3 regions of the Thalassospira sp. MIT1004 genome follow, and region 2 is predicted to be linked to each of the others. Evidence: predicted binding sites of a transcription regulator. Region 2 holds the regulator's gene; each other region holds the start of a gene.
What was found. The regulator PhoB, encoded in region 2, activates phosphate uptake and scavenging genes when phosphate is short. The targets are predictions, from matches to a motif close to TNTCATAAAACTGTCA.
Positions count from the first base shown of each region.

Region 1: the regulator PhoB is predicted to act here: its motif matches at 1,784-1,799, upstream of BC440_RS15180 (HAD family phosphatase).
Region 3: the regulator PhoB is predicted to act here: its motif matches at 1,322-1,337, upstream of phnF (phosphonate metabolism transcriptional regulator PhnF).

Region 1 is NZ_MCAO01000042.1:220,459-230,309, reverse strand. It holds gene BC440_RS15190 (ABC transporter permease) at 1-686, shown strand, start outside; gene BC440_RS15185 (dienelactone hydrolase family protein) at 767-1,591, opposite strand; gene BC440_RS15180 (HAD family phosphatase) at 1,871-2,485, shown strand; gene BC440_RS15175 (SRPBCC domain-containing protein) at 2,492-2,977, opposite strand; gene BC440_RS15170 (HAD-IA family hydrolase) at 2,967-3,665, opposite strand; gene BC440_RS15165 (hypothetical protein) at 3,869-4,141, shown strand; gene BC440_RS15160 (RluA family pseudouridine synthase) at 4,230-5,327, opposite strand; gene crcB (fluoride efflux transporter CrcB) at 5,324-5,716, opposite strand; gene BC440_RS15150 (DUF1499 domain-containing protein) at 5,818-6,345, opposite strand; gene BC440_RS15145 (NAD(P)H-dependent oxidoreductase) at 6,554-7,159, opposite strand; gene BC440_RS15140 (replication-associated recombination protein A) at 7,279-8,589, opposite strand; gene BC440_RS15135 (PadR family transcriptional regulator) at 8,742-9,149, shown strand; gene BC440_RS15130 (MFS transporter) at 9,195-9,851, shown strand, end outside.
Region 2 is NZ_MCAO01000011.1:342,781-352,631, reverse strand. It holds gene pstA (phosphate ABC transporter permease PstA) at 1-532, shown strand, start outside; gene pstB (phosphate ABC transporter ATP-binding protein PstB) at 534-1,337, shown strand; gene phoU (phosphate signaling complex protein PhoU) at 1,359-2,081, shown strand; gene phoB (phosphate regulon transcriptional regulator PhoB) at 2,099-2,794, shown strand; gene BC440_RS06385 (cation:proton antiporter) at 2,857-4,617, opposite strand; gene BC440_RS06380 (calcium/sodium antiporter) at 4,935-5,897, shown strand; gene BC440_RS06375 (SDR family oxidoreductase) at 6,056-6,826, shown strand; gene folB (dihydroneopterin aldolase) at 6,889-7,314, shown strand; gene uvrC (excinuclease ABC subunit UvrC) at 7,754-9,673, shown strand; gene BC440_RS06360 (uracil-xanthine permease family protein) at 9,849-9,851, shown strand, end outside.
Region 3 is NZ_MCAO01000013.1:23,694-33,544, reverse strand. It holds gene BC440_RS07730 (carbon-phosphorus lyase complex subunit PhnI) at 1-120, opposite strand, end outside; gene phnH (phosphonate C-P lyase system protein PhnH) at 122-730, opposite strand; gene phnG (phosphonate C-P lyase system protein PhnG) at 727-1,215, opposite strand; gene phnF (phosphonate metabolism transcriptional regulator PhnF) at 1,348-2,061, shown strand; gene BC440_RS07710 (trimeric intracellular cation channel family protein) at 2,071-2,706, opposite strand; gene BC440_RS07705 (GGDEF domain-containing protein) at 2,983-4,650, shown strand; gene map (type I methionyl aminopeptidase) at 4,716-5,465, shown strand; gene BC440_RS07695 (malate synthase G) at 5,556-7,748, opposite strand; gene BC440_RS07690 (MFS transporter) at 7,954-9,330, opposite strand; gene BC440_RS07685 (TAXI family TRAP transporter solute-binding subunit) at 9,777-9,851, shown strand, end outside.

The DNA of each region.
Region 1 (9,851 bases), on a different contig from region 2:
TTTTCAATATTCCGGTCTATATCCTGCCGACCCCGTCGGAAAGCATCATGGTCGGCTGGGATTTCCGCGGTGCGATCTGGATGCATGCGGTTCATACGCTTTATACGACCCTGGCGGGCTTTGCCATTGCGGTAGTGTTTGGTGTGGTTCTGGGCGCGCTTGTCGGGTCCAGCAAGGCGGTTTATGACGCGGCCAACCCGCTTCTGGTCGGGTTCAATTCGGTGCCAAAGGTGGCACTGGTTCCGGTCCTTGTCATGTGGTTTGGCATCGGTACGGTGCCCGCGATCATCACCGCATTCCTGATTTCGTTTTTCCCGATTGTCGTCAATGTGGCAACCGGGCTGGCAACGCTTGAACCGGAATTGCGCGATGTGTTGCGGTCCCTTGGCGCGACCCGGCGCGATATTCTGGTCAAGGTCGGCTTCCCTCGCGCCATGCCGTATTTCTTTGCATCGCTCAAGGTTGCGATCACGCTGGCCTTTGTCGGTTCGGTGATTTCCGAAACCGTCGCATCAAACCTTGGTGTTGGCTATCTGATGTTGTCGGCATCGTCTAAATTCAACATGCCGCTGGTGTTTGCCGGGTTGCTGGTGATCGCGGTGATGGGGATTGCGATGTACGAGCTGTTTAACATCATCGAACGCCGGTCCACCAAATGGGCCAATCGCGGAAATCCGACCAATTAAGAGCGTCGTCGCACCGCTTGGGCACGCAAAAGGCCGGGAAAACCCCGGCCTTTTGATGTTCTGGCGATTGCGATAAAGCCTTAGGACAGATGGGCGTCAAAGAAACCCATCGTGCGTTCCCACGCCAGTTTGGCATCCTCGGCGTCATAACGGCCGCCGGTCGGATTGGCAAAGGCGTGATCGGCTTCGTACCAGAAAATCTGATAGTCGGCTTTCCCGGCTTCCTTGAGGGATTCCTCGAACCCGTTGACCATCGATTTGTTGATGCTTTTATCAAGGGTGCCGAAATGCCCCATCAGCGGCGCGTTCAGGGTTGAAACCTGCTCGGCGGTCTTTTTGACATTGCCGTAATAGACAACAACCGCATCGACATCGACGGCAAGCGCGGTATTGAGCGACCAGCCACCACCAAAGCACCAGCCAACCGTTCCCACCTTGCCGGTTGAATCCTTGTGATTTTTAAGGAATTTGACGGATTCCTGCAATTTTTCGGTGGCAATCGCCGGATTGACCGCCGACATCAGCGCCTTTGCCCCGTCGGCCGAGGTTGCGGGCGGCTTACCATACAGATCAACCGCAAGCGCGATATAGCCCTGCTTGGCATATTCTGCCGCAACCGCGCGGATCTGATCATTCAGCCCCCACCATTCATGGATCAGAATGACGGTCGGGGCCGGAAGGGTTGCCGGCATGGCGATTTCGGCGGTCATTTTTTCCCCGCCCGGCGTGGTGATGGTCACGGGGGACAATGTCGATCCGGCGGCATGGGCCAAAATCGGATCGGCCAGAATAACCGCAAGCGGCAAGGCAACCGCGCCTTTAAGGAACAGACGGCGATCTTCATCCGTGGCCTTCGGCGGCGGGCCGAGATGGTCGTTTACGCCACATCCGTCAAGCGTGCACATATTCAAGCCTCCTCTGTCTTGTTACGATCAGGCGTTTTATCAGGTTGTATTTGATATGATGCTCTTCGCGTCATCATTTCGCAAGAAGCGAAGAATTTGCAAATCACGCGCGCGTCATAAATCCCTGTCACCCCAAAGAGTACGCACTCAAACCCGTTACAGATCAACCCTTTGTACCGCCATCCTGGCAATTGTCATGCAAATGTCCCCTTGCCCTGTCTGCTGTTGCCTGCTTTAACAGCCAAACGTCGATCCCGTTCCCAATCATCCGAGGAAATCATGCGTACTATCGAAACGGTTCTTTTTGATCTGGGCGGCGTTCTGGTCGATTGGGATCCACGGCATCTGTATCGCAAGATTTTCAAAGATGATGCCGAAATGGAACGTTTCCTGACAGAAATCTGTCATCCGCACTGGAATTTCCTGCATGACAAGGGTGCGCTTCGCTTTGCCAAATCGATCCCCGATCTTCAGCATCGCTATCCGGAATATAGCGACCAGATCGCGGCATGGATGGACCGCTGGCCGGAAATGATGAAGGGGTCGATTGACCGCACCGTTCATATTCTTGAAGAACTGAAATCACGCGGCAATGTGCGTTTGTTTGCGCTGACCAACTGGTCGGCGGATACCTGGCCGCATGCGATTGAACGGTTCGGTTTCCTAAGCCATTTCGAAGGCATTCTGGTATCGGGTCAGGAAAAACTGGCCAAGCCCGACCCGCAGATTTTCGATCTGACCGCCGCGCGGTTCAAGCTTGATCCGCGCGAAACCCTGTTTATCGATGACAGCGAAAAGAACATTCAGCAGGCGCGCGAAATGGGCTTTGCCACCCACTGGTTCCGTGACCCGATCCGACTGCGCCGTGACCTGATGGAATATGGCCTGCTTTAAAAGCAGTCAGTGGCGCTTGGCCGTCAGGTAATTGGCAAAGCACTGTTCGAAAACATATTTCCAGCCGCTTTCATAGCCGTCGCGGACCATCGGGGCGATTTCGCCCAGATTTTTCCAGTCCCAATGCTTGAGCCGGATCACACAGCGGCCAAAGGCATTCTGTTCGAACGTGACACTGATGCGGGTATAGGCCCCCTCTTCCCAACCGGGATGCCAGGTAAAGGCAATATGCTCGCCCACCTGCCAGATATCGACAGTGCCCCAGACCACCGGATCGCGGCCTTTGGCATGCTCGACAATCCTGCCGCCAAGGCCCGGATTGATTTCGACCGATTTGCAGTTTTCACGCGCCAGCGAATGGCTGTCGGTCGGCCACCAATTGCCAAAGCCATTGGTGAATGCCTCGAACGCGTATTCCGGTTCGACCGGAACGGTGATTTCCACCCGGATCGGTTTCAGATCGTCATCTTTGTGATCGGCTTCAGGCAGCATCGCGGCCAGTTCCCCACATGGTTTCCAGCAATCCGGGCAGTTGATCGAAATGATCAATCACGGCATGCGCCCCGGCCTTGTTCAGCGTTTCAATATCGTGATACCCCCAACTGACACCAATCGACAGCATCCCCGCCGCCCGGCCCATTTCGATATCATAGGCGGTATCGCCAATGATCACCGCATTGGGCGCATCCACGCCGGTTTCATCCATGGCGGCATGCAACATCGACGGGTGGGGTTTGGACGGATGATTGTCGCATGTCTGAAGGGTAACGAACCGGCCTTCAAGTGCGTTGCGCGCCAGCACGGCATCAAGTCCGCGGCGCGCCTTGCCCGTCGCAACCCCCAAAAGCCAGTTGCGCGTATCCAGTGCGGCCAGCATTTCGCGCACACCGGGGAAAAGCGGCTCGTAAAAATCCGGGGTCTGGCGCAATTCAAAGAATGCCGCCTTATAGGCCGCGGTGACGCCTTCAATAATTGCGTCATCGATCATGCCCGGTGCTGCAAGCTTGCGGATCGCTTCAGGCAGGCTCAGACCGATGATGGTACGTGTCTTTTCAAGGCCGGGGCAATCAAGGTCATGTGCGGCAAAGGCATGATCCATGCAATGCGCAATCGCATGCTGGCTATCAACCAGCGTACCGTCACAATCAAAAACCACAAGCCTGAGCGGATCGTTCGCCATCAAAAGTCATCCAGTTCTGTTCATATCGCGGCGGAGATTATTCCAAAGTCCGCCAAAGATCGAGTCTCTAGCCCATGCAAAGTCGACGCATTTTTTGCTCTGCGGCAAGCAATGGAAACCAATGGTAAATTTAAACACACTTCCGAACACCCCAAGGTAGGATTAGGATGATCCTGTTAGCACGCAAACTGCGGAGGCTGAACATGCTCACACTTCGGGACTGCATCGATTTCAGCGATCTGAGCGAGGAGGAAATCCTCGCGATTGCCGAGTGTGAACACATCCCCCTTCTGACCGCCCTTGAGGAAGGCGAAAGCATGGTGCACACCCCACGGGGGCGCAAACGGATTGCTATTATGATCAAAAGCCAGGCGGAAATGTGCGAACGTACGGGAAATACGGTCCACGCCCAACATCTGCGCCGGGTTCATGATGCGTTTATCAACCGCTTCGACAAAATGGTCGCGCGCCCTTAAAGATCGATTGTCATCAACGCCGTTGACAGGGACGAAAAAGCCGACGCACTGCGTCGGCTTTTCGCGTTTCGGACACTGACCGCATCCGTTATCTTTTACGCAACCGGGACGGCTTTGCCTTGGGTTTCGGTTTGATTTCCTTTTCCCGGTGGATTTCCGGCGTCAGGAATTTGGTCGGCGTTTTCGGATCAAAGTTCAGCGCTTTGATGGTTGCACTGAAATGTTCGGGCACCGGGGCTTCGATCACGACGCGATGGCCGGTCACCGGATGGGGAAAGTCAATCGCGCGCGCATGCAGATGCATCTGGTTTGACAGACCATCCATGAATGCTTTGGCCCCGCCATATTTCCCATCGCCAAGGATCGGGCATTCCATCGCCTGACAATGCGCGCGCAGCTGGTGGGTACGACCGGTCAGCGGCGACAGGGCAAGCCACGCCGCACGACGACCGGCACGGGCCAACTGACGATAGATCGTCTGGGCGGATTTGCCTTCTTTTTCGTCGATGACCATCTTTTCACCGCCCTTGCCGCCATGTTTGGCAAGCGGGGCATCAATCAGACCTTCGCGTTCATCGGGCGCACCCGATACAATCGCCCAGTACAATTTCCGCGTGGTCTTGTCCTTGAATGCCTTGGTCAGGGCATTGGCCGCCGATGCCGAACGTGCAAGCAACAGCACGCCGCTGGTGTCCTTATCAAGACGATGCACCAGTTTCGGGCGTTCCTTGCTATCAAGCTTTAACGCATCAAGCATGCCATCAACATGAAGGTCGGTATTGGTCCCGCCCTGCACCGCCAGACCGGCGGGCTTGTTGATCGCCAGAACCACCTCGTCATAGAAAATGACGGAATCGCGCAGCGCCTGAAGTTCTTCCTCGGTCGCGTTCGATTTGGCCGGGCCGGATTTTACATGCTGGGCCGCATTGGCCGCATCGTAATTGCCCTCCGCCCATGGCCCCATACCGCCGCCCGACATGACCGGCGCGGGGGGAACACGGACTTCCTGACCAGGCTCAAGGCGCTGACCGGCCTTGGCACGTTTGCCATCAACACGGATCTGACCACCCCGCAGGAACTTCTGAACCTGCCCAAAGGTAAATTCCGGGCAGTTCCGTTTGAACCAGCGATCCAGCCGCATTTCGGCTTCGTCATTCTTAACCTTGCGCAGAGTGACGCCACTCATTGCAGAACTCCCCTTACCAGCGCGATTGCGCCGAACAATGCTGCGATGCCAACGCAGACCGAAACCGCGACATAAAGGCCCGAAAGGCCGATATTACCGCGTTCATATAAGGTCGCGACATCGAGCGAAAAAGTCGAAAACGTTGTAAACGCCCCCAGAAAGCCGGTCACAAGGAAGGCCCGCATTTCAGGACTGAGCGACAGCTTGACCGCCGAAAGCTCGATCAGAAGTCCCATCAGGAAGGAGCCGACGATATTGACCGTCAAAGTCCCCCATGGAAATCCATGACCAAGTGTCGCGCCCATCAGGGCCGAAACACCATATCGGGCAACCGCCCCGATAGCCCCGCCCAATGCGATGGATGCGATAAACAACGGTGAAAATTGCATGGCGCGGAACCTAGTCTTTCAGTTCTGAAAAGTCACGTGTGAAAACATCATGGGCGGGTCGCATTCCGTTACACCAACCAAACCCCGTCGCAAACGAACAATCAGTTCTGCGGCGCGGCCTGCCGGCCAATCAGGGCGACGGTTGCCGCCATCCATGATTTCAGGCGTTTTTCGTTCTGGCCGAAATCGTCACTGCCATAGACGGATCGGGAATAGGCAAAAACGCGGCTGCCGCCATTTTCACCGGGAATGACCTTGACATCAACCCAGTCGGGAAAACGGAAAACAGGCGTCCGGGCAAGGAAGCGCAATTCAAGCGCCAATCCATTCCCCTCGACAAGTTTCATGCCTTGTGCGCCCGCGGTTGCCTGCAAGGCGGTTGCGACGGTATCGGGCGATGCATCGAATACCGGGCTTGGCACGTTGCGATCGGTCGATGGGCAGGCATCCGGCGGGCAGACCAGGAAATAGGTCGGTGATTGCGGCAGGTCGATATCCGGTCCCAGACTGATGTCTGCCGGCTCATCTGCCATCAGCATACTGTCGAGCAATCCGCTGAAACGGATTACGGCAAATGTCAGTCCGCCGACAAACAGAAGCCATGCCAGTACAATCGCTACGCGTTTCACAAAAATTCCCCGTTCCCGTTTTGCGTGCCCTGCTGTAACGCAAGACTCCCTAAATACCGGTTAATTCCTGTAATTCGTCAAGTTAACAAATACGAAAATGCCCAAACGAGATGCTCGTTCGGGCATTTTTGGGAAACCAATGGACCGCAACGGGGGGGGATGGATTGCGATGATCGATTTCCCGCGGGCAATGCAACAGGGGTAAGCGTTATGCCGCCGTCGGAAGCGGTGCAGCAGCCACATTGGCAATCGCACGTTCCATGGCTTCTTCGGCGTTTACCGCGAAACCGGATGCATCGATAACGTCAATATCGGAAATACCGACGAAACCAAGAACCTGTTTCAGATACGGGGTCGCGAAATCGGCCGGGCTGTTGACCGGAACACCGCCGGTGGCAACAACGATATAGGCTTTCTTGCCTTCAAGCAGGCCTTTCGGACCATTTTCAGTGTAGTTGAAGGTCACACCGACACGGGCGATCAGGTCAACCCAGGCCTTAAGCGTCGACGGGACCGAGAAGTTATACATCGGTGCACCGATCACAACGACGTCGGATGCCTGAAGCTCGGCAACCAGTTTGTCGGAAACGGCGATCACGTCTTTCTGTGCCTCGGTACGGTTTTCAGCCGGGGTATAGAACGCGCCGACAATCTCGCCGGTCAGGGCCGGGATCGATTTGTCATTCAGGTCACGTTCAACAACATTGGCAGCCGGAGTTGCGGCAACAATACGTTCGATCAGCTTTGATGCGATCTGACGCGAATTGGAATTTTCGCCGTTAACCGAGGCATTGATATGCAGGATCGAAGTCATGTGAATTCTCCAAGTCCGGGTTTGTTTCTGTTACCCCGACTTTAACAGTTTCCATGACGATGATTATCCGATGTCTTTTCACCAGATTGTTGACCAAAAGAGAACAACACACCTGCCGGTTAGTCTTCGCCGCGCTGCTTTTGACGTTCCCGGCGTAATTTATCGAAATAGTCGACCCGCTTTTTCAAATCACGTTCAAAACCGCGTTCGACCGGTTCGTAAAAATTCTGGCGGCGCATGCCATCGGGAAAATAATTCTGCCCGGAAAATCCATCTTCCTGATCATGGTCATAGGCATAGCCACTGCCATAGCCGATATCCTTCATCAGCTTGGTCGGCGCATTGAGGATATGGGCCGGCGGCATCAGCGACCCGGTATCACGTGCGACCTTTAATGATCGTTTATAGGCGGCATAACCGGCATTTGATTTGGGCGCCAGCGCCAGATAGATCACCGCCTGCGCCAGCGCCAGTTCGCCTTCGGGACTGCCAAGGCGTTCATACGCCTCCCACGCGCCAACACAAATCTGCTGCGCCTGCGGATCGGCAAGTCCGATATCCTCGACCGCCATGCGGGTGATGCGGCGCGCGACGAATTTCGGGTCCTCGCCCCCGGCCAGCATCCGATTAAACCAATACAGGGCCGCATCCGGGTCCGACCCGCGCACCGATTTATGCAGCGCACTGATCAGATTGTAATGACTGTCATCGCCCTTGTCATAAAGCGGCATGCGCTTTTGCACCGTGCGCGACAGTTCGGCAACGCCAAGCGGTCCATCGTCACTGGGCGGCAGCAAAAACAGTTCTTCGGCAAGGTTCAGCAAATAACGGCCATCCCCATCGGCCATGGCGCGCAACGTCACCCGTGCTTCGGGCGACAGGGGCAGCTCGAACCCCATTTCCTTTTCCGCGCGCACCAGAAGCTCTTCAAGCCCCTGATCATCGAGGCGTTTAAGCACCAGCACCTGACAGCGCGACAGCAACGCCGCGTTCAGCTCGAACGAGGGGTTTTCGGTTGTCGCCCCGATCAGGGTAATGGTGCCGTCTTCAACAAACGGCAGGAAGCTGTCCTGTTGTGCCTTGTTGAAACGGTGGATTTCATCAATGAACAAAAGGGTCGATGCCCCGGTTGCCCGCCGCCCGCGTGCCCGGTCAAACACCTTGCGAAGGTCCGCAACCCCGGAAAAGATCGCCGACAAGGGCTCGAACGCCATATCGGCAACATCGGCCATCAGGCGCGCCAGCGTCGTTTTACCGCAGCCCGGCGGCCCCCAAAGAATGACCGATGGCACACGCCCGGTATTGATCATGCGCGTAATCGGTCCCTCATCCCCGAACAGATGCCCCTGTCCGACAACCTCATCCAGCTTGGCCGGACGCAGCCTGTCGGCCAAGGGCCGGGATGCCTGACTTTCAAACAGTGACGCCATATCGGGCAGATGTTCCTATTGTTATCTTGCGACCGGTTTTGCGCGGAACTTATCACGAACATCGACCGGTTTATAGCGATAAGGCAAGAATATTGACACCTCGACCATCGAGGTATACGGTTCGCGCCGTCAAACCAGCCGGAAACACCGACGTGAAACAGATTGCCGATTATACTGACCGTTCCTATTGGCAGGGCACAATCAAAATGTCCTTGTCGAAGTTTTTCGTGCTGTGCGTTTTGCATCGCAAGCCGATGCACGGCTACGAGGTCGTTCAGGCCGTCGAAAAAACCACCAATGGCTGCTGTTCCCCTTCCGAAGGAACCGTCTATCCGGTTCTGAACGAATTCGAGGCCGGTGGATACCTGACATCGCACCCCGAAGTCGTTCAGGGCCGCCAGCGCAAGGTTTACGATCTGACCGACAAGGGGCGCGATGCATTCCGGGTCGCGACCGAGGCATGGATGGATGTGACCCGGCATATCCTTGCCAGCCGGGATGCGATCCAGACCGGCATCGCACCGGTTTCCCCGCAACAGGGAAAGGCATGCTGTGAGTAGTCCTTTTTTCAGGCCATCATACCTCGATGATCGAGGCATCAAATCATGACCAAAGCCCCCAAAAAAATGCCGATCATTATCGCACTTGGCAGCGCACAAACACTGGGGTTCGGATCGACACTTTATCTGCCGGCCATTCTGTCCGCCCCAATGGCAGAGGAATTCGCCATTCCGACCGGCTGGGCGTTTGGTGCCTTTTCGCTGGCACTTGTGGTTGCGGCCCTTCTGGGCCCGATGGCAGGTGCGCGGATCGACCGGTTTGGCGGGCGCAATATCCTGACGGTTTCAAGCCTTGTCTTCGCGCTTGGCCTTGGTTTGCTTGGCCTGTCGAACGGTATGATCGCCATGTGCATGGCGTGGCTCATCATCGGGGCCGGTATGGCGATGGGACTTTACGAGGCGGCCTTTGCAACACTTGCCGGGATCTTTGGGCGCGGTGCACGCGGGCCGATTACCGGCATCACATTGATTGCCGGATTCGCCAGCACGATCTGCTGGCCGATATCGGCCGGGCTTGAAATCGAATATGGCTGGCGTGCCGCCTGCTTTTTCTGGGCAGCGATGCATTTGCTTGTCGGGTTGCCGTTAAACCGCCGGATCATCCCGGCCGGAAACGGCCAGCATATGGCACCGGCCAAGGCCCCTGCTGACAACACCGACAATGTTAAATTCAAAACAGCCCCCGCAGCAAAGCCGGGATAT
Region 2 (9,851 bases):
CAACAACCTTGCGGCTGTGCCGTCGATCGTGTTCGGTCTTCTCGGGCTTGAGGTTTACCTTAATGTCATGCACCTGCCGCGGTCGGCCCCGGTTGTTGGTGGTCTGACGCTGGCCCTCATGACATTGCCGACCATCATCATCGCATCACGTGCGGCGATCAAGGCAGTGCCGCCGTCGATCCGGCAGGCTGCCCTTGGTCTTGGGGCGTCGCCGGTTCAGACGGTGACCCATCACGTGTTACCGCTGGCGATGCCCGGTATTCTGACCGGGACCATCATCGGCATGGCGCAGGCTCTTGGGGAAACCGCACCGCTTCTGATGATCGGTATGGTGGCGTTTATTGTTGATATCCCGGGCGGGGCACTTGATCCGGCGACAGTTCTGCCGGTGCAGATTTATCTGTGGGCGGATAGTCCGGAACGTGCCTTTGTCGAGAAGACTTCGGCGGCCATCATGGTCTTGCTGGGCTTCCTGATTCTGATGAACGGATTGGCCGTGTATCTGCGCAAGAAATTTGAACGGAAGTGGTAAAATGGCTGTTGTAACTCAAAGCGCAATGACGGCAGAGCCGTCAGTCACTAGCCCGAAAATGACGGCCCGTGACCTCAATCTTTTCTACGGCGACAACCAGGCGCTTTTTGATGTCAATCTTGACATTGTCGAACGTCAGGTCACAGCACTTATCGGCCCGTCGGGCTGCGGCAAATCAACCTTCCTGCGGTGCATGAACCGCATGAATGACACGATTGACGGTGTCACGATCAAGGGCAAGGTAACGCTTGATGACCGTGATATCTATGACAAGGCAATCGACGTTGTTCAGTTGCGCGCGCGCATTGGCATGGTGTTCCAGAAACCGAACCCGTTCCCGAAGTCGATTTATGACAACGTGGCCTATGGCCCACGTATTCACGGTCTGGTGAATTCGCGCGACGAGCTCGATGAAATCGTCATGACCTCGCTTGAACGGGCGGGTCTACTGAAAGAAGTCAAAGACCGTCTGCCGGAACCGGCAACCGGTCTTTCTGGTGGGCAGCAGCAGCGTCTTTGCATTGCACGTGCGGTTGCCGTCAGCCCCGAAGTCATCCTGATGGATGAACCGTGTTCGGCACTTGACCCGATTGCAACCGCAAAGGTCGAGGAACTGATCGACGAGCTTCGTTCGAACTACACCATTGTGATCGTGACGCACTCCATGCAGCAGGCTGCCCGCGTGTCGCAGCGCACGGCGTTTTTCCATCTCGGCAAGCTGGTCGAAGTGGGCGAAACCGATCAGATTTTCACCAATCCCAAGGACGAGCGCACCAAGGGATACATTACGGGTCGCTTCGGTTAAGTCCGGGCAGGAGTATTTTCGATGGTCGATGAGAAACATCATATCGTCAGTTCGTTTGACGAAGAACTGACCCGTCTGAACAACATCATTTCGCAGATGGGCGGGCTTGCCGAAAGTCAGCTGATTTCCGCCATTCGTGCGATCGTTAAACGGGATTCTGAACTGGCCGAGAAGGTCATTCTTTCCGATCACCGTATCGATACGCTGGAACAGGAAGTGCAGGATTTTGCCGTACGTCTTCTGGCCCTGCGTCAGCCGATGGCAGATGACCTGCGACAGGTGGTGACCGCGCTTAAACTGTCCAACGATCTAGAACGTATCGGTGATCTGGCGAAAAATATCGCCAAGCGTGCGCAGGTTCTTAACCAGGTGCCGCCGATCCGCCCGGTTCAGGTGATCCCGAACATGGCCAAGCTGTGCCAGGAAATCATCAAGGACGTTCTGGATGCCTATATCGAAGGTGATGCGGAAAAGGCCCAGCGTGTCTGGGCGCGCGATCAGGAAGTTGACGATATGTACAATTCCCTGTTCCGTGAACTGCTGACCTATATGATGGAAGATCCGCGTAACATCACGGCATCGACCCATCTGCTGTTTATCGCCAAGAATATCGAACGTATTGGCGATCATGCGACCAACATTGCCGAAACGATCTATTACCGGATCAAGGGCGAAGACCTGCCGATGGATACTCGGCCAAAAAATGACGCGGCGAACTTTGCCGTCGTAGAACCGAATGAGTGACACTGGAGCATAGGAAGATGGACCCAACGGTTCTTATCGTCGAGGACGAAGCTGCAATCGTAACCATGTTGCGCTACAACCTCGAACGCGAGGGGATGCAGGTTGTCGAAGCCGGGGACGGTGACGAAGCGTTGAAAATTCTGGCCGAAACCCATGTCGATCTGGTCCTTCTGGACTGGATACTGCCGGTGATGTCAGGGATCGAGGTTTGCCGCCAGATCCGCCGGAAGCCTGAAAGCCGCGATTTGCCGGTGATCATGGTTACGGCGCGTGGCGAAGAAGGCGACCGCATCCGCGGCCTTGATACCGGGGCCGATGATTATGTAACCAAGCCGTTTGCGATTGGTGAATTGCTGGCCCGTATTCGCGCACTTCTGCGTCGATCCGGTCCGGCGCAACCACAAGGGCAGTTGATCTATTCCGATATCGAAATGGATCTGGCCGCCCATCGTGTCAGTCGTAACGGCAAGGCTATCCATCTTGGCCCAACCGAATTCCGTCTGCTGCGTTATTTCCTGGAACATCCGGGGCGGGTTTTCTCGCGCGAGCAGCTTCTGAATGCGGTTTGGGGGCCGAATATCTATGTCGAAACCCGCACGGTTGACGTTCACATTCGTCGTCTGCGCAAGGCATTGAATGACGTCAAGGGAACGCGCGATGTGATCCGCACGGTTCGTGCTGCTGGCTATGCACTGGATGTCGAAGCCGCTTGATTGCGGTTATTCTGGAAGACGAAACGAAAGACCCCCATTCTCGTGATGGGGGTCTTTGTGTTTCAGGTGCTTTTCCTGGATTTTGCCGGTTTGGCAGTTTTTTGTGCCTGGTCTTCGGTTTTTTGGCGCGCGGTGCGCGGGGCAAGTTCGTTCATCAGCAGCATATCGGCACGCCGGAACTTGGCTATTTCGATATCGATATCTTCCTGCGGGATATCGCAGGCCGCCAGAACGTGATCGGACAGGCGTAAACCGGTTTCAAGTACCTCGGGGATGGCCGCATCGGCACCACTGCGTGACAGCGGACCGATATGGGTGATGTCCTGGGCACGGGCAAAGATTTTCAGATGCGGATAATGCTGTCGCAGCAAGGCGACGGTCTTTTCGGTTGCGTGCGGGTTGCCCATGGCAACGGCGGCAATATGGGCCTGTTCGGTATGGGCGGCACGAAATGTTTCCGGTCGGGACCCATCGGCAAAATAAACAGGCAGACCTTCGGCTCGGCCACGCGAAACCTGTTGGGCATCGGATTCCAGAACGATAAACGGGATTTCCTTGGTGCGCAGCAGACGGGCCAGAACCCGGCCGACGCGCCCGCAACCAATCACCAGAACATGTTTCTGAATGCCGTCGGTTTCATCCGAGATCTCGCTTAGCTGATCGGTTTCCTTTGGATGAAGCTTCTGTTCGATGCGGTGGCCGAGCGAAATCAAAGTCGGCGTCAGACCCATCGAAATCGCAACCACCGGGATCAGCATCACGGCGATGTCAATCGGAACCGCCCCGTTCTGCGATGCCAGTGCAAGCATGACGAAGGCGAATTCACCACCGGCGGCCAGGCTCATGGCGACCCGAATTGAAGATGCACGGTTAAAGCCGATCAGCAGGGACAATCCGAAAAGAACCGCTGCCTTTATGACCAGAAGCCCGATCAGCCACAAAATGATCGTTCCGGCCTGACCGATGACCACATTGGCATTGACCGACATTCCCACAGACATGAAGAACAGCGACAGGAAAACACCGCGAAATGGCGAAATGTCGGCTTCGATCTGATGGCGGAATTCGGTTTCGGCCAACATTACCCCGGCGATAAAGGCACCAAGCGCCATTGAAAGGCCCGCGGCTTCGGTCAATGTGCTGGCAGCCAGAACGACAAACAGGGTCCCGATTGCAAAAAGTTCCGGGTTTTTAAGAGCCGCAATATACCGAAACAGTCGCGGCAGGAGATAACGACCGGTCAGCAACAATACAGCAACCGCCCCCACACCGCTTAGTGCGCTGATCCAGGGGCTGGTTTCGCTCCCGGCATTGCCAGCGGCCTGCACCATGATCAGGAAGGGACCAACCGCAACGTCCTGCAACAGCAGGATGGCAAGGGCTGCACGCCCGAAACGTGTGTGCAACTGGCGTTCATCAGAAAGCTGTTTAAGGATAATGGCTGTTGATGACAGGGCCAGTGCTCCGGCAATCACGATGGAGGCGGGCATATCGTAATTGATCAGCAGCAATACACCGAACATCACGGCCATCGTGACGCCGATCTGCAGGAAACCAAGGGTCGCGAACCGGCCCCCAATCACGCGCAGGCGTTCGCGCGACAATTCAAGACCGATCATGAACAGCAGAAAGACAATGCCAAGCTCGGCGACGGTTGAAATGTCTTCGCGGTCACTGATCAGGCCAAAACCGAAAGGGCCGATGCAAAAGCCGCCGATCAGGAAACCGATGATCGAGTTCGCACGTAATTTCTGTGCCAGCGGGACGGCAATCACCGCGGCGGTCAGGACAAGGAACAGCTCGAAAAGAACGCTGTGTGACATGATGGATTATGCGTCCGGCGCAGATAGGCGTGTAAAGGAAGTCGTTCAAATCAGGATAGCGGAAATACCCCTATGATTTCTATGGAAATTTCGCGTATGAGAGGGCATCTGTGATGGATGACACGTCTTAAGAGCAGGCGACCGCGACGATTGCTTTCGGTATGCGTGCCAGTGTGGGAACCGCATCACACCGATGTGACGAATGGTATTACGACGGGACGACGCAGCTTGCTATTCTACGTTCGCAATGCCATGTTCCGCTGGCCCGTAAAAGGGCATGGAACAATCAGAAATTTCCCCAAACGAGCAGGCCGGAATTGGAACAGTTCATCCCCTATTTGCAGATTATCGGTGGTCTTGTGCTTTTGACTGCCGGTGGTGAGTTCATTGTTCGCGGTGCTGTCGGTCTGGCGCTGTTGATGGGGGTTTCCAAGATCATTGTTGGTTTGACCGTGGTTGCCGCTGGGACGTCGGCCCCCGAATTTGTCGTGTCGCTGAATGCGGCGCTTGCCGGGTCGGGCGACATCGCGATGGGGAACGTGGTTGGTTCTAACATTGCCAATATTCTTTTGATCCTCGGCGCAACAGCGGTTCTAAAACCGATTACGGCATCGCGGACCATGGTTGTGCGCGATGGCGGCACCATGCTGCTGGGGACCGTTCTGTTCATCGGGCTTTGCATGTTTGGCGTTGTCGAACGCTGGGCTGGGGCGGTGATGCTGCTGGTTCTGGCAGCGATCTGGTACTTTACCTATCAGCATGACAAAAAAAGCCCGGGTGATGCCAGCCACCTGCATGAGGAAGAAGTCGACGAAGTCGGCGAAGTACCAAGCGGTTGGCTCAAGCCGATTGTTGCCACTGTTATCGGGATTGTCGCCTTGACCTATGGGGCGGATCTGCTGGTGGATGGTGGTGTTTCTGTCGCGCGTCAGTTCGGTGTGTCCGAAGCCGTCATTGGCTTGACCCTTGTCGCATTCGGAACATCGCTTCCTGAACTGGCGGCATCGATTGTTGCGGCGTTCCGCGGGCATTCCGACGTTGCACTTGGCAATGTTGTTGGTTCCAATCTTTTGAACCTGCTGGTGATCATCGGTGGTGTATCGCTGATTGCGCCGATTGCCGTGCCAGACCAGATTCTGCAATCCGATCTTTGGATCATGCTGGCAGTTACCATTCTTTTGCTGGTGGTCGGCTATTTCCTGCGCGGAGTGTCGCGGATCACCGGGATCGTCTTTGTTCTGGCTTATCTGGGATATGTTGCGAGTCTGGTTACGGCATGATTGATCTTCATGCCTGAAACGATAAATGCGGTTATGGACCGGCTGGCGGGTTTGATTGTAAGTTCCGGAATGACCAAACATAAATGACGGCGGCCGATATTTAAGGGGGCTGCCTTCCCCGGGAAGGGGCGCATCTTGATGAACGGGATGGAAACCAGATGACAGGGAAAATGCCTAAAACGGCTCTTGTAACCGGGGCTGCCAAGCGTATCGGACGGGCTTTATCGCTTGATCTGGCGACACAGGGTTATGATGTTGCCCTTCATTGCCATTCCTCGCGCAGGGATGCGGAACAGCTTGCCGAGGAAATCCGGTCCCTTGGTCGTCGCGCCTGCGTTATTTCCGCTGATCTTGGCAAGGAAGAAGACAGCAGCCGTGTCGTACGCGAAGCAACGGCTGCACTTGGCCCGATTGGTGTGCTGATCAATAATGCATCCACCTTTGAATATGATGATATCAGCACCGCCACGCGTGAGGGCTGGGACTATCATATGGAAGCCAATCTGCGCGCACCGTTTGTGTTGTCGCAGGATTTCGCCAAACGGCTGCCCGCCGGGCAAAAGGGCGTCATCATCAACCTGATTGATCAGCGTGTCTGGAATCTGACACCGCATTTCATGACTTATACCTTGTCCAAGGCCGGCCTTTGGACGCTGACCCAGACACTGGCACTGGCATTGGCGCCGCACATCCGGGTCAATGCGATTGGTCCCGGCCCGGCACTGCCTAGTGTCCGGCAAACACAGGAAGTTTTCGATCAGCAATGCGATCAGACGCCCCTGAAAATTGGGACAAACCCGCAAGAGATTTGCGACGCGGTACGATTTTTCCTTGCCGCGCCAGCCATCACCGGGCAAATGTTAGCGCTTGACGGCGGGCAGCACCTCAATTGGGCGCCCAGTGGCGAACAGAATATGCCAGAGGAATGATGCGTCGGGCTTGGGTTCCGGACATCTGGCCGCACCAAGCGCAGCACAAGGAAGACCAGACCATGACCGCAGGCCTTAAGCAGGACGATAACATTACGACACTGCCCTACGCAGATCATGCCGGCAGTTTGCGTCGTGTCTTCGTGCGTGACATGGTCGTCGAGACATCCATTGGCGTATATGATCATGAAAAACATGCCCCGCAGCGGGTGCGTATCAATCTGGACCTTGCCGTTCTGGAAGGCGAGGGTGTCCAGAATGACGATATTGCCACTGTTTTAAGCTACGAAGATCTGGTGACCGGCACGCGGGAAATTTGCCGTGACGGTCATGTGAACCTTGTGGAAACCCTTGGGGAAAAACTGGCCGATATGTGCCTGGCGGATCGTCGGGTACGCAAGGTAAACGTCCGAGTTGAAAAGCTTGATGTCTTTGACGACGTTGCCGCGGTCGGAGTGGAAATAGAGCGCTTTAATATCGCGCGCTGATCCCATCCGTAAATCTGCTTAAAATTTACTTTTGTTAACGGTTTTGGACGGGGACTCTGTGATTCCTCTAGGCCGAATCGCTGTCTCCCTTATGCACAAGCATCTGGGGGCATGGAATCAAAGGAAAATATTCTTTTTTGACTCCTGTATTACCGAATGTTTTCAGGTTGACAGTATTTTTTGTGTTTAAAAACAATAACTTAGATTGTTTGCTCAATAAATGTGCACTTCATAGAACGTTAAGACTCTCAAGGGGTGCAGCAAAGAGCCCCCCTATTACCCACAAACTTATCCACAGCCTTGGTGGACATCTTTTTTGGGTTGCGATTCTGTGAAGTGATGTTGCGACGTTAATCTTTTTGGGTATTGTCGGAAGCCACTTTGAGAAGTGACAGCCGTCACAACTTTTGATTTTTAATAAATCTGCCGGAGACGCCTGATGAAGCCTGAAACCCCCTCCGAAAACCCCGCTCGGGAAATCGGATTGTCGCTTGAAGGCGATGATTATGACGGGGGGGCTGCGCGCGGTGTCGAGGCCATCAAACATGCGCTGAAAACCATGCCGGGATCGGCCGGTGTCTATCGCATGATTGATGACAAGGACCGGGTTCTTTATGTCGGCAAGGCCAAGAACCTTAAAAAGCGCGTGGTGGCTTATACCCGTCTGATGCAGTTGCCGATACGGATTGCCCGTATGGTCGCACAGACGGTGCGGATGGAAATCATCACCACCCACACCGAAGCCGAGGCGCTTCTTCTTGAATCCAACCTGATCAAGAAGCTTAAACCGCGTTACAACATCCTTCTGCGCGATGACAAAAGTTTCCCCTATATCCTGATCACCGAGGATCATGATTATCCGCGCATCGTCAAACATCGCGGGGCACGGGCCAAGGATGGCAGTTGCTTTGGTCCGTTTGCGTCCGCCTGGGCGGTGAACAACACGATCAACCATTTGCAGCGTGCCTTTTTGCTGCGCTCCTGCACAGATGCCGTATTTTCCAACCGGTCGCGTCCGTGTCTGCTGTATCAAATCAAACGCTGTTCCGCGCCGTGTGTGGATCGGGTTGCCAAAGCCGAATATGACGCGCTTGTCGATATCTGCCGTGACTTCCTGACCGGGCGCAGCCAGAAAATCCTCAAGCAGCTTGAAAGTGACATGCTTGCCGCGTCTGAGCGGATGGATTTCGAGCAGGCCGCGATGTATCGTGATCGTATCCGTGCGTTAAGCCAGATCAGGTCGCATCAGGACATCAATCTGGAAGGCGTAGAAGAGGCCGATGTGATCGCCCTGCATCACGAAGGCGGGCAAAGCTGTGTTCAGGTCTTCTTCTTCCGCTCGGGCTCGAACTATGGCAACCGGTCCTATTTCCCGCGCCATGAACAGGGGGCGGAAATTGCCGAAATCCTGTCGGCCTTTGTCGGGCAGTTCTATGCCGATAAACCGGCCCCGAAACAGGTGCTGCTATCGCATGAGATCGAAGGTCAGGAACTGGTCGAAACCGCATTGTCGATCAATAATAACCGCAAGATCACCTTGCAGGTGCCCAAGCGTGGCGGTCGACGCAAGCTTGTTGAACATGCGTTGACCAATGCCAAGGACGCGCTTGGGCGGCGCATGGCCGAAAGTGCTTCGCAACGGAAATTGCTGGAAGATCTGGCCGATAAACTCGAACTGGACGGCACGCCAGAACGGATCGAGGTTTACGATAACAGTCATATTCAGGGCACCAACATGGTGGGCGGCATGATCGTTGCCGGACCCGAGGGTTTTATGAAAAGTGCCTATCGCAAATTCAACATCAAGGGCGATATCGCACCGGGTGATGATTTTGCCATGATGCGCGAAGTTCTGACCCGCCGCTTTGCGCGTGCGCAAAAGGAAGACCCGGACCGGGAAAACGGCACATGGCCGGACCTTTGTCTGATCGATGGTGGCTTGGGGCAGCTTGGTGTGGCCCGCGAAGTGCTTGAAGACCTTGGGATCGAAGACGTGATGCTTGTCGGCGTTGCCAAGGGTGTTGATCGCAATGCGGGCAAGGAAGTGCTGCATATCCCCGGAAAACCGCCCGTGCGTCTTGATATGCAGGATCCGGTTTTATATTTCATCCAGCGTTTGCGCGATGAAGCGCACCGTTGGGCGATTGGCACGCATCGCGCCAAACGGTCCAAGCAGATCGGCAAAAGCGTTCTTGATAATGTGCCCGGCGTGGGCGGGGCGCGTAAAAAGGCGTTGCTGCATCATTTCGGGTCGGCACGCGGGGTGGCGGATGCCGGTTTGACCGACCTTGAGGCGGTAGATGGCATCAGTGCCGCCCTCGCCCGCAAGATTTACGATCATTTTCATGACACGGAATAAAAAACCTGCGGCAGGCATCTTGCTTTTTGCCGGTCAGGGCGCGATACCCGACGCGGTTTGATAACGCGCCATGCTGATCGGGCAGAGTGCGTTACTGGGGTAACGTCTAAAAGTCAGCTTAAGGAAACCGATGCGATATTTTCCTTCCTGGTCTCTGACCCGGTCTTCTACCGTCATG
Region 3 (9,851 bases), on a different contig from region 2:
TTGCTGTTCGATCTGGCTGGTTTCAATTTCGGCAACGTCCCTGTCGCCACGGCGTTTTTCGGCCAGAAGCCGGTGGGCATTGTTGATGGCGCGTTCGCCACCTTTGACGGCTACATACATTTTATCTGACCTCGATCCGGGTGGTGCGCGGAAGGGCGGCGATTTTGCGATCTGCGGCAAAGACGACATCGACACCGCAGGGGAACAGATGATGGTTTTCCGCGCGCCATGCGTGGAAGGCGGCAGGCAGGCCGGGCACGGAAAGGTTCTGGCTTTCCTTGATGCCGGGGCCACGCAGGATCATGTCGGCCTTGTCCGATATGTCTTCGACCATCAGGATCAGGGTTGCCGACTGATCGGGATATTCGGCATTGCCAAGCGCCAGATCGGTGATGAAACCAAGATCACCATCAAGGCGGGCGACGGCAAAATCGGAAGCGGACGGTGTGCCGGTGATCGGGCTGCCGCAATGGAATTTCAGATGGGCGTTTGCCGCGTCCGATGCGCAATCAGGTGACAGCCAGATTGTCGTATCCATATCGGCCATCGCCAGCAGAAATGCGGTTGCGGATTTGTTCAGCCCGGCCGGTGCAGGGAGATCAAGCGGCAGATCGTAAATCCGACCGGGATGGGCCATGGCATCCAGAATGGTGCGAAAAACGGCATTGGACTCAAAGGCGGCATTTTCAAAACCACGCAGCAATTCGCCTGTCCGGGATTGTATGGTCATTCGTCTTCTCCGCGGACAAGGGTAAAGAAATCGACCTTGGTGGCGGCAACCTTGCGGCCGTTTTCGCGTTTTGCCTCGGCCTGCTGGCGGGCGAGCATGTCGATGAAATCGGACGCACCATCGTCGCGTTGCATGATGGCATCAAACAGGGCGGCATATTGCGCCTGTATGCGGTCCCGTCCCTTGACATAGGCATGGCCGACCGTGCCATCGGGCAGGGTGACTGCGCAGCGTGTGACCGTCATTTCGCCAAGGTTGAAGCGTTGCCCGGCCCCACCGGCACGACCGCGCACCATAACCATGCCGATTTGCGGTTCGCGCAGGTGGCTCCATTGCACATCGGCAAAATGATCGTGCCATTCCTGTTCAAGAATTGCGCGGTTCGTGCGGGCCAGCACCGCCATCCAGCGTTGGCGTGCCTGTGTGGCGGGATCGATGTTCGATCCCTGGTCTGATCCGGATTGCGGGGCGGGTTGCGCCGTCATCTGTTTGATCCTTCTATGCGGGTATCGACAAATTCAAAATTTGTCTAGACGTCTATACATATTCACGTTATAAGACGATTACGCGGGCTTGGCAAAGGCCTTGCGGTGAAAGTTTTGTGAATGGGGATTTCGATGGATTGGGAAGCCGGGCTATCTATCTGGAAGCAAATCGAAAAACAGCTTCTTGCCGATATTGCCAGCGGGGTCTTCGCACCTGGCGATAAAATGCCGACCGAGATGGAACTGGTTCGCCGATTCGGCGTGAATCGCCATACGGTGCGACGTGCGATGTCAGCCCTTGTCGATGCCAATGTCGTGCGTGTCGAACAGGGGCGCGGCGCCTTTGTCCAGGAACAGATTCTGGATTATCCGCTTGGCAGCAAGACACGCTTTTCCCAGATCGTATCCGGACGCCATCGCCTGCCGGACAAACGATTGATTTCGTCTGAAGTCCTGAAAGCCAGTGCAACCATCGCCCAGTTTCTGGATGTCAAACCGGGGACGCGGGTTGTCGAACTGTTTTCCGTGTCGGAGGCCGATGGCATTCCGCTGGCGGTGGCGACAAGCTATCTGCCGGTTGCGCGGTTCGAGGGGATTGTCGAGATATTTACCCAGACAAAATCCCTGACCGAAGCGTTCAGGCATTTCGGGATTGATGATTACAGCCGCAAAACCACCCGCATCAGCGCCCAACTGCCATCATCACGCGTTGCCAGCCTGCTGAAACAGGCGAAAAACCGGCCGGTGATATCGACGGAAAGTGTTGATGTCGATTCTGCCGGTGTACCGATTGAATACGGGATTACCGCCTTTTCCAGCGACCGGGTGCAGTTGATTGTCGAGTAGCAGACAGGTTCAGTATTCCCGCCCCGGACGGGCCCTATAGACCGGGAAGCTGAGTTTAAACCATATGGCACTTGCGCGCAGGGCGAAGGAGCACAGGAACGCGATCAGGGCGACCGGGGCACGGGGAAGCGACAGAATATCGGTGCCGATCACATAGATTGATGCGCCGAGAAGCGCGCAGGTGATGTAAATTTCCGGGCGCAGGATCAGCGGGATTTCGTTACACACCACATCACGGACCATGCCGCCAAATGTTGCCGTGATGGTGCCAAGGATGATGGCAACCAATGGCGATACGCCAAGGTTAAGGCCGATAGCCGCCCCCGTCACGCCAAACATCGCAAGACCAAGCGCATCAAGCCAGATCAGCGCGACATAACGCCGTTCAACCAGATGGGCGGTGAAATAGGTGAAGACGGCACTGCCGATACAGGTAATGACCCAGGCCGGGTCCCTGATCCAGAAAACCGGTGTGGCGCCAGTGATCACGTCGCGTACCGTGCCGCCGCCGATGCCAGTAAAGGTCGCGATCAAAACGAAGCCGACAATATCCATCTGGCGCCGCGATGCTTCCAGCGCGCCGGTCACGGCAAAAACGGCAACACCGGTCAGTTCGAGCCAATAAATAATCTGGGTAATTGTCATAATGTCGCTTCAACACCGTTTCAGATATTCAGTCTTATCGGATCGATCTGACTTGCCGGATGGCATAGAATTTCAGTATCACCGATTTTTCAGTATGTTTGGTGCCATCATGCCAAACGTAAGATGGCTTTGGAAAATGTTTTCCCCGTTCGTCTTAAAAAGCCGAGAGCGCGGTCTTATATGCAGCACACGATAAGCCGCATGTATTAAAAATGACGGCATATAAATAGGGCAATCGCAAATAAGGCTGTCCGTAGGGAAGTGAGAGGATTGACTGTGAAAAGCTTTTCGCAGGTGGGTATCCGTATCCAGATCGCGCTGGTCACTGCTGTGCTTGTTGCGGCACTTGCCGGCATCATGAGCTATGTCGTTGGTCAAAGGTCGGCCGACGTTCTGACAAGGCAGATCGGCACTGGTGTGGCCGATGTTGCCCTGCAAATGGCAGACGAGCTTGATCGCACGATGTGGACCCATCGCGGTGAAGTTGCGGTTCTTAGTACCTTGCGCGCGATCCGAAACCTGAATGACATTGATCAGGCCAGCGAACTGATCAACCGGTTGCAGCATGAATTGCCAATTTTCACATGGATCGGCGTGCTGGATGCGGATGGCACCGTTGTTGCCGCTACGGGGGATATTCTGGTCGGCACGGATGCTTCGGCACGGCCGGTTTTTGAGTTTGGCCGCAAGGAGATGTTCATTGGCGATGTCCATGACGCCAAACTGCTGGCCGAGAAATTCCCGAGCCCGACCGGCGAGCCGATCCAGTTTGTTGATATTGCCGTTCCGTTGCTAAACGATGCCGGTAACTTCAATGGGGTTCTGGCAACGCATCTGAGCTGGGAATGGGCGAATACGGTAAGGCGCAATCTGTTCGCAGGCCAGGGTCTGCATCGGAGCGTTGATATCTTTGTCATCAGTGCCAATGGCACGATCCTGCTTGCGCCGGATTTTGAAAGGGCGGGCCAGAAGCTTGATCTTGATCTGAAAAGTGCAAACGACACGCCGAATGCGGGCTGGCAGATTGCCCGCTGGCCCGATGGCAATGACTATCTTACGGGGGCGGCACCGGCCGATGGCCACCTTGATTATGCCGGGCTTGGCTGGACTGTGCTTGTGCGCCAGCCGGTAACCTCGGCGTTGATGCCGGTCAACGATTTGCGTTCCGATATTCTGGCGCTGGGCCTTGGTCTTGCGGTGCTGTTTAGCATCATTGCCTGGTGGGGGGCTGGTTTCATCGTCGGCCCGCTGGTCAGGATCGCGAATGCCGCCGGGGAGCTTAAACGTGGTGAGATCGAAAACCTGCCACAGGTTGCAGGGGCGCGCGAAATCCGAACGCTTTCAAGCAGCCTGAACAGTCTGGTCGTCAAACTGACCGAGAAGGACAACGCCCTTGGCGAGATGAAGCATATTGCGCATCATGATCCCCTGACCGGGCTTGGCAACCGTCTGGCACTGGATGTTTATTTCGAACATGCCCTGGCACAGGCCAACCGCCAGCGCAGTCAGCTTGGCGTTCTTGTTCTTGATCTGGACGATTTCAAACCGATCAATGACCGGCTGGGGCATGCGGCAGGGGACGAGGTGCTATGTGAAGTTGCCCGTCGGCTGCGTCGCTGTGTGCGCGGTGGGGATCTGGTTGCCCGCACCGGCGGGGACGAGATGGTCATTGTTTCGCATCTTGGCGAAAATGGTGTGACCGAAATAGGTGCATTGGCCGAACGAATCCTTAATGACATTCTTATGCCGTTCATTACCGGCGGAAACCGGATATCGATCAATATCAGCATCGGTATTGCTGTTTATCCCGATCATGCCACCCGCCCGGAGACGCTGCTGGAGCAGGCCGATCAGGCGCTTTATGTGGCCAAAAGCAAGGGCAAGCATCGCTATGTCATTCATGGTGAGGAAAACCGCGCGCAGAATTCAGGCTCACGCGCCTGAAATCGGGTCAGATATGACCATCCAATGGCTTGACTTGGTGGTGATTGCTAAGCATTAAGCAATCCATGACCATTTCATCAGAAACCGAACTTGAACATCTGCGCCGTATTGGACGCATCTGTGCGCGTGCGCGCGACGTCATGGGGGCTGCGGCCGTTGCCGGAATGACCACCGCCGAACTTGATGCCATTGGCCGCAAGGTCCTTGAGGATGCCGGGGCGGTTTCCGCACCCGAAAGCGAATATGATTTTCCCGGTGCGACCTGCATCAGTGTGAATGAGGAAGTCGCACACGGTATTCCCGGTGATCGGGTTCTGGCCGATGGCGATCTTGTGAATATCGATGTGTCGGCGTCGCTTGACGGCTATTTTTCCGATACCGGTGCCAGCTTTATCGTCGGAACGCCGCGCCCTGAAATCGTGAAGCTGTGCGATGATGGCAAAAAGGCAATGTGGGCGGGGATCAAGGTTGTGCGTGACAAGGCACCGATCCGTGAAATCGGTCTTCGGATCGAAAATTTTGCCCGAAAGGGCGGTTACAGCCTGATTAAAAATCTGGCCAGTCACGGGATCGGAAAATCATTGCACGAAGCACCGGAAACCATCCCGACATGGGATGATCCGCGCGAACGCCGGTCGCTGAAAAAAGGTCAGGTCATCACCATCGAACCGTTCCTGTCGCGGGGGTCGAATTGGGCGCTTGACGGGGATGATGGCTGGACGCTCTATGCCGATACCGGTGCACCGACCGTGCAGTACGAACATACGCTGGTGGTAACCCAGAATGGCTATGAAATCATGACATTGGCCGGATAAACCCACCGGTTCATATTGGCAGTCTGCGCGATACGAAAAAGGCCGCCCGGAACATGTCGGGCGGCCTTTTTAGTGCGGTATTGATGGCAGTTATGCGCCGTATTTTGCCTTGGCTTCGCGGCGACGCGCGTGCAGGACCGGCTCGGTATAGCCATTTGGCTGTTCGCGGCCCTTGAACACCAGATCACAGGCGGCGGCAAAGGCAACACTGTCATCGAAATTCGGTGCCATGTTGCGATATTCCGGGTCGCCTTCGTTCTGTTTGTCGACGACGGCGGCCATGCGTTTCATGGTTTCCATCACCTGATCCTTGGTGCAAAGCCCGTGATGGAGCCAGTTGGCGATATGCTGGCTGGAAATGCGCAATGTGGCGCGGTCTTCCATCAGGCCGACATTGTTGATATCGGGCACTTTGGAGCAGCCAACCCCGGCATCGATCCAGCGGACAACATAGCCAAGAATGCCTTGGGCGTTGTTATCAAGTTCTTCCTGGATTTCGCTTGGCATCGGGTTGATGTCGCCAAGGCGCGGGATCGAGAGGATATCATCCAGGCTGGCGCGTTCGCGTTTACCGACTTCGTCCTGAACGGCACGGACATCGATCTGATGATAATGCATGGCATGCAGGGTGGCCGCAGTGGGGGATGGAACCCATGCGCAGTTGGCCCCGGCTTTGGGATGGCCGATTTTGGCGGTCATCATTTCGGCCATGCGATCGGGTTTGGCCCACATGCCCTTGCCAATCTGGGCGATGCCCTTCATGCCGCATTCAAGGCCGACATCGACATTCCAGTTTTCATAGGCCGAAATCCAGTACTGGTCTTTCATTGCTTCCTTGCGAACGACCGGGCCGGCTTCCATGCTGGTGTGGATTTCATCGCCGGTGCGGTCAAGGAACCCGGTATTGATGAAAACTACACGGTCCTGGGCAGCACGGATGCATTCCTTGAGGTTCACCGTCGTGCGGCGTTCCTCGTCCATGATGCCGACCTTAAGGGTATTTTCCGGCAGGCCGATTTCACGTTCGACAAAGGCAAACAGATCATTGGTCAGGGCGACTTCCTCGGGCCCGTGCATTTTCGGCTTCACGATATAGACGCTGCCATGGCGCGAGTTCGAGACGCTGCTGTTGCCGTCAATATCGTGTTTGGCGATCAGGCTGGTAAACATCGCATCAAGGAAGCCTTCGGGGACTTCGTTGCCATTGGCATCCAGCACCGCGTCGCTTGTCATCAGGTGGCCAACATTGCGCACCAGCATCAGGCTGCGCCCCGGCAGGACAACATTGTGGCCATCAAACCCCTGATAGGAACGATCCGGGTTGAGGCGGCGGGTAACGGTTTTGCCGCCCTTTTCAAAGCTTTCTTCCAGCGTGCCTTTCATCAGGCCAAGCCAGTTGCGATACACCGCAACCTTGTCTTCGGCATCAACGGCGGCAACCGAATCCTCGCAATCCTGAATGGTGGTCAGGGCGGATTCCATGATCACATCGCAGACACCGGCCGCATGGGTTTTGCCAATCGGGTGCGTGGGATCAATGCGGATTTCCAGATGCAGGCCATGATTGCGCAGCAGGACTTCGGAAAGCGCGCCGTCTTTTTCGTTGTAGCCGATGAATTGCGATGGCTGTGCCAGCGATGTTTCGCTGCCGTCTGACAGGGTCACCACCAATGTCCACCAGCCAGACCCGTCTTCGCGGACTTCGTATTTGGCGACATCGGCATGTTTGCCATTGGCAAGCGGCACGGCCTGATCAAGGAATTTTGCCGCATAGGCAACGACGGCTGCCCCGCGCTTGGGATTAAAGCCAGCGGTCTTTTCCTTGCCGTCGGCATCGTCAATGACATCGGTGCCATAAAGCGCGTCATAAAGGCTGCCCCAGCGGGCATTGGCGGCATTAAGGGCATAGCGCGCATTCATCACCGGCACGACCAGCTGCGGGCCGGCGACGCGGGCGATTTCCGGGTCAACATTGGTGGTCGAAATATAGAAATCGTCGCCTTCGGGCAGAAGATAGCCGATTTCCTTGAGGAATTCCTTGTAGGCCAGCGGGTCGCGGGCCTGATCCTGCCGAGACAGGTGCCATTCGTCGATTTTGGCCTGCAACTCGTCGCGCTTTGCCAGCAGCGAACGGTTCCGTGGGCCAAGTTCGTTCACGAGCTTTTCGAACGATGCCCAGAACTGGTCGGAGGAGACACCGGTGCCCGGGGTGATTTCGTTGGCAACCAGATCATGCAGAACGGTTGCGATCTGAAGGCCGCCTTTGGTGATACGTTGGGTCATGTTTCCTCTCGACAGGCTTGAAGTCTTCTGCACGGCCCGATGTGACCGATGCATATCTTTGTCACAACATATGGGCTGGAAGCGGGCAGGGTCCACAGCCGGTTTCACTTTCGTGGGATGTTTTCCGTATTGTGGAAACGATACCGACACCCGCCGGGTGATTATTGCCGTTATATGCCGCTAAATTTTGCCCAAAGCGGGGGTGTTAAGGATTGTGTCTGTTTTGATTTGGGCCTTGATCCGGGGCAGAACCCGCCTGATCAGCGGTGTCATCTGTCGCGGGATGGCCGATATCGTCCGGTCGGTCGGCGGCATGTGAGGCACTTCCGTCTTCTTCCTCGACGATGTCATCGGTGATGGGCGACATTTCAAGTGCCATGGGCGTGGTGCGCGGCACGGCGACAAACTGGCCCTGTTCCTCGATCGTGATGCGGCGACCGAAACCGGCACGATAGATAGCAAAGCTTGCCACCAGCACGCCGACAATCGCAAACAGAACCGGCATGCCCCATGGACCAAAATGACCAATGGCAAGCGACCCGATGATCGGCCCGGTGGCAGCAGACCCGCCATAAATGATCAAGAGGCCACCGGATGCGGAAACGATCTGGTCCGGTTGCAGATAGTCATTCACATAGGCGACCGACAGGCCATAAACCGGCATGATAAAGATGCCGATGATCGCGCCCCACACAGTAAGATTGGCGCGCACGACTTCCGGCGCGACAAGCGGGAACAACCCGCAGATGGCAAGCCCGATCAGCACGGCGATCATGACATACTGGCGCGGGACAATGTCGGACAAACGGCCAATCGGCCACTGCATGATCATGCCGCCCAGAATGACGAAGGCCATGAAGTTGGCGACCTCATTGGTTGCCAATCCAAGGTCGGAGGCAAAGATCGGACCGACGCCATAAATCGCACCGGACAGAACGCCACTGCCGGCGGCGGCGACAAAGCCGAGCGGCGAAATGGCGTATAGCTGGCGGAATTTCATGCGTGCGCCACTGACCGCGGCGGGCGGGGGCTGCCGGGTGAGTGCAATCGGCACCAGAGACAGCGACAAAAGGACCGATGCCACGGTAAACAGTTCGAAACTGCCAATCGGTGACACGTTCAGCAACAGCTGCCCGATGGCAAGACCCGCCAGCGACACGGTCATGTAGGCGGCAATCATGCCGCCGCGCGATGTATTGTCGACCTGTTCGTTGAGCCAGCTTTCAATCACCAGATACAGGGCCGAAATGCACAGGCCCGTCATGGCACGAAACAGCGACCAGGTAATCGGATCGACAAACACGGCATGCAAAAGCGTAATTGCCGATCCGGTCGATGCCAGTGCGGCAAAGGTCCGGATATGCCCCACACGGTTGACAAGCCCGGCCCCCCAGATGATCCCGCCGATAAACCCGGCATAATAGGATGCCATGATGATACCGGTATAGATCGGGGCAAATCCCTCCGACGAGGCGCGCAACGCCAGCAGCGAGGATTGCAGCGACGCCCCGGTATTGAGGGTGAAGGCTGCAAACAATGTCGCAGATAATGCGATGATCAGTGCGACCGGCGAACGGGGCATTGCTATCCTCTGGTGGTAAAGTCGCGGCAGGGTCTACCCTGCGCGAAGGTCGGGAACCCTGTCAATCTTTACAAGGTGCTGTTCTGAAAGGTCTTGTCAGCCTTGCGGGACATGTGACGGATCGAACGTTACGGCGCATAAGATGTTCCGCAGAATTTCAAGCATTGGATTAAAGTCGAAGCCCTGCCGCGAACAGTACCGGTTTTGCGCAACTGCCATGTTAAAAGTGCGATAAGGTTGAAACCGGTAAAGGGTGGGCTGAGCGAATAACCGGCTTGACCTTCGGCCCTTTGATGCGCTCTATGACTTGGAATTGGAAGCAATTTGCCAAAATTCGTTGCCGTAAAGACGGATTTTTGCGTTGATCGCCACTATTGGCCCGATCCGCACCCAAGTTCGGTATTTGCAAACCGACCGGTGCCCGGGTTCTGCAAGGGGAGGAAACCTTGAACATTCTTCGTACAATCGGCGCAATCGCGACCGGTATTGTTGCCTTGTCGGCGGTAAGTGCCGCCCAGGCA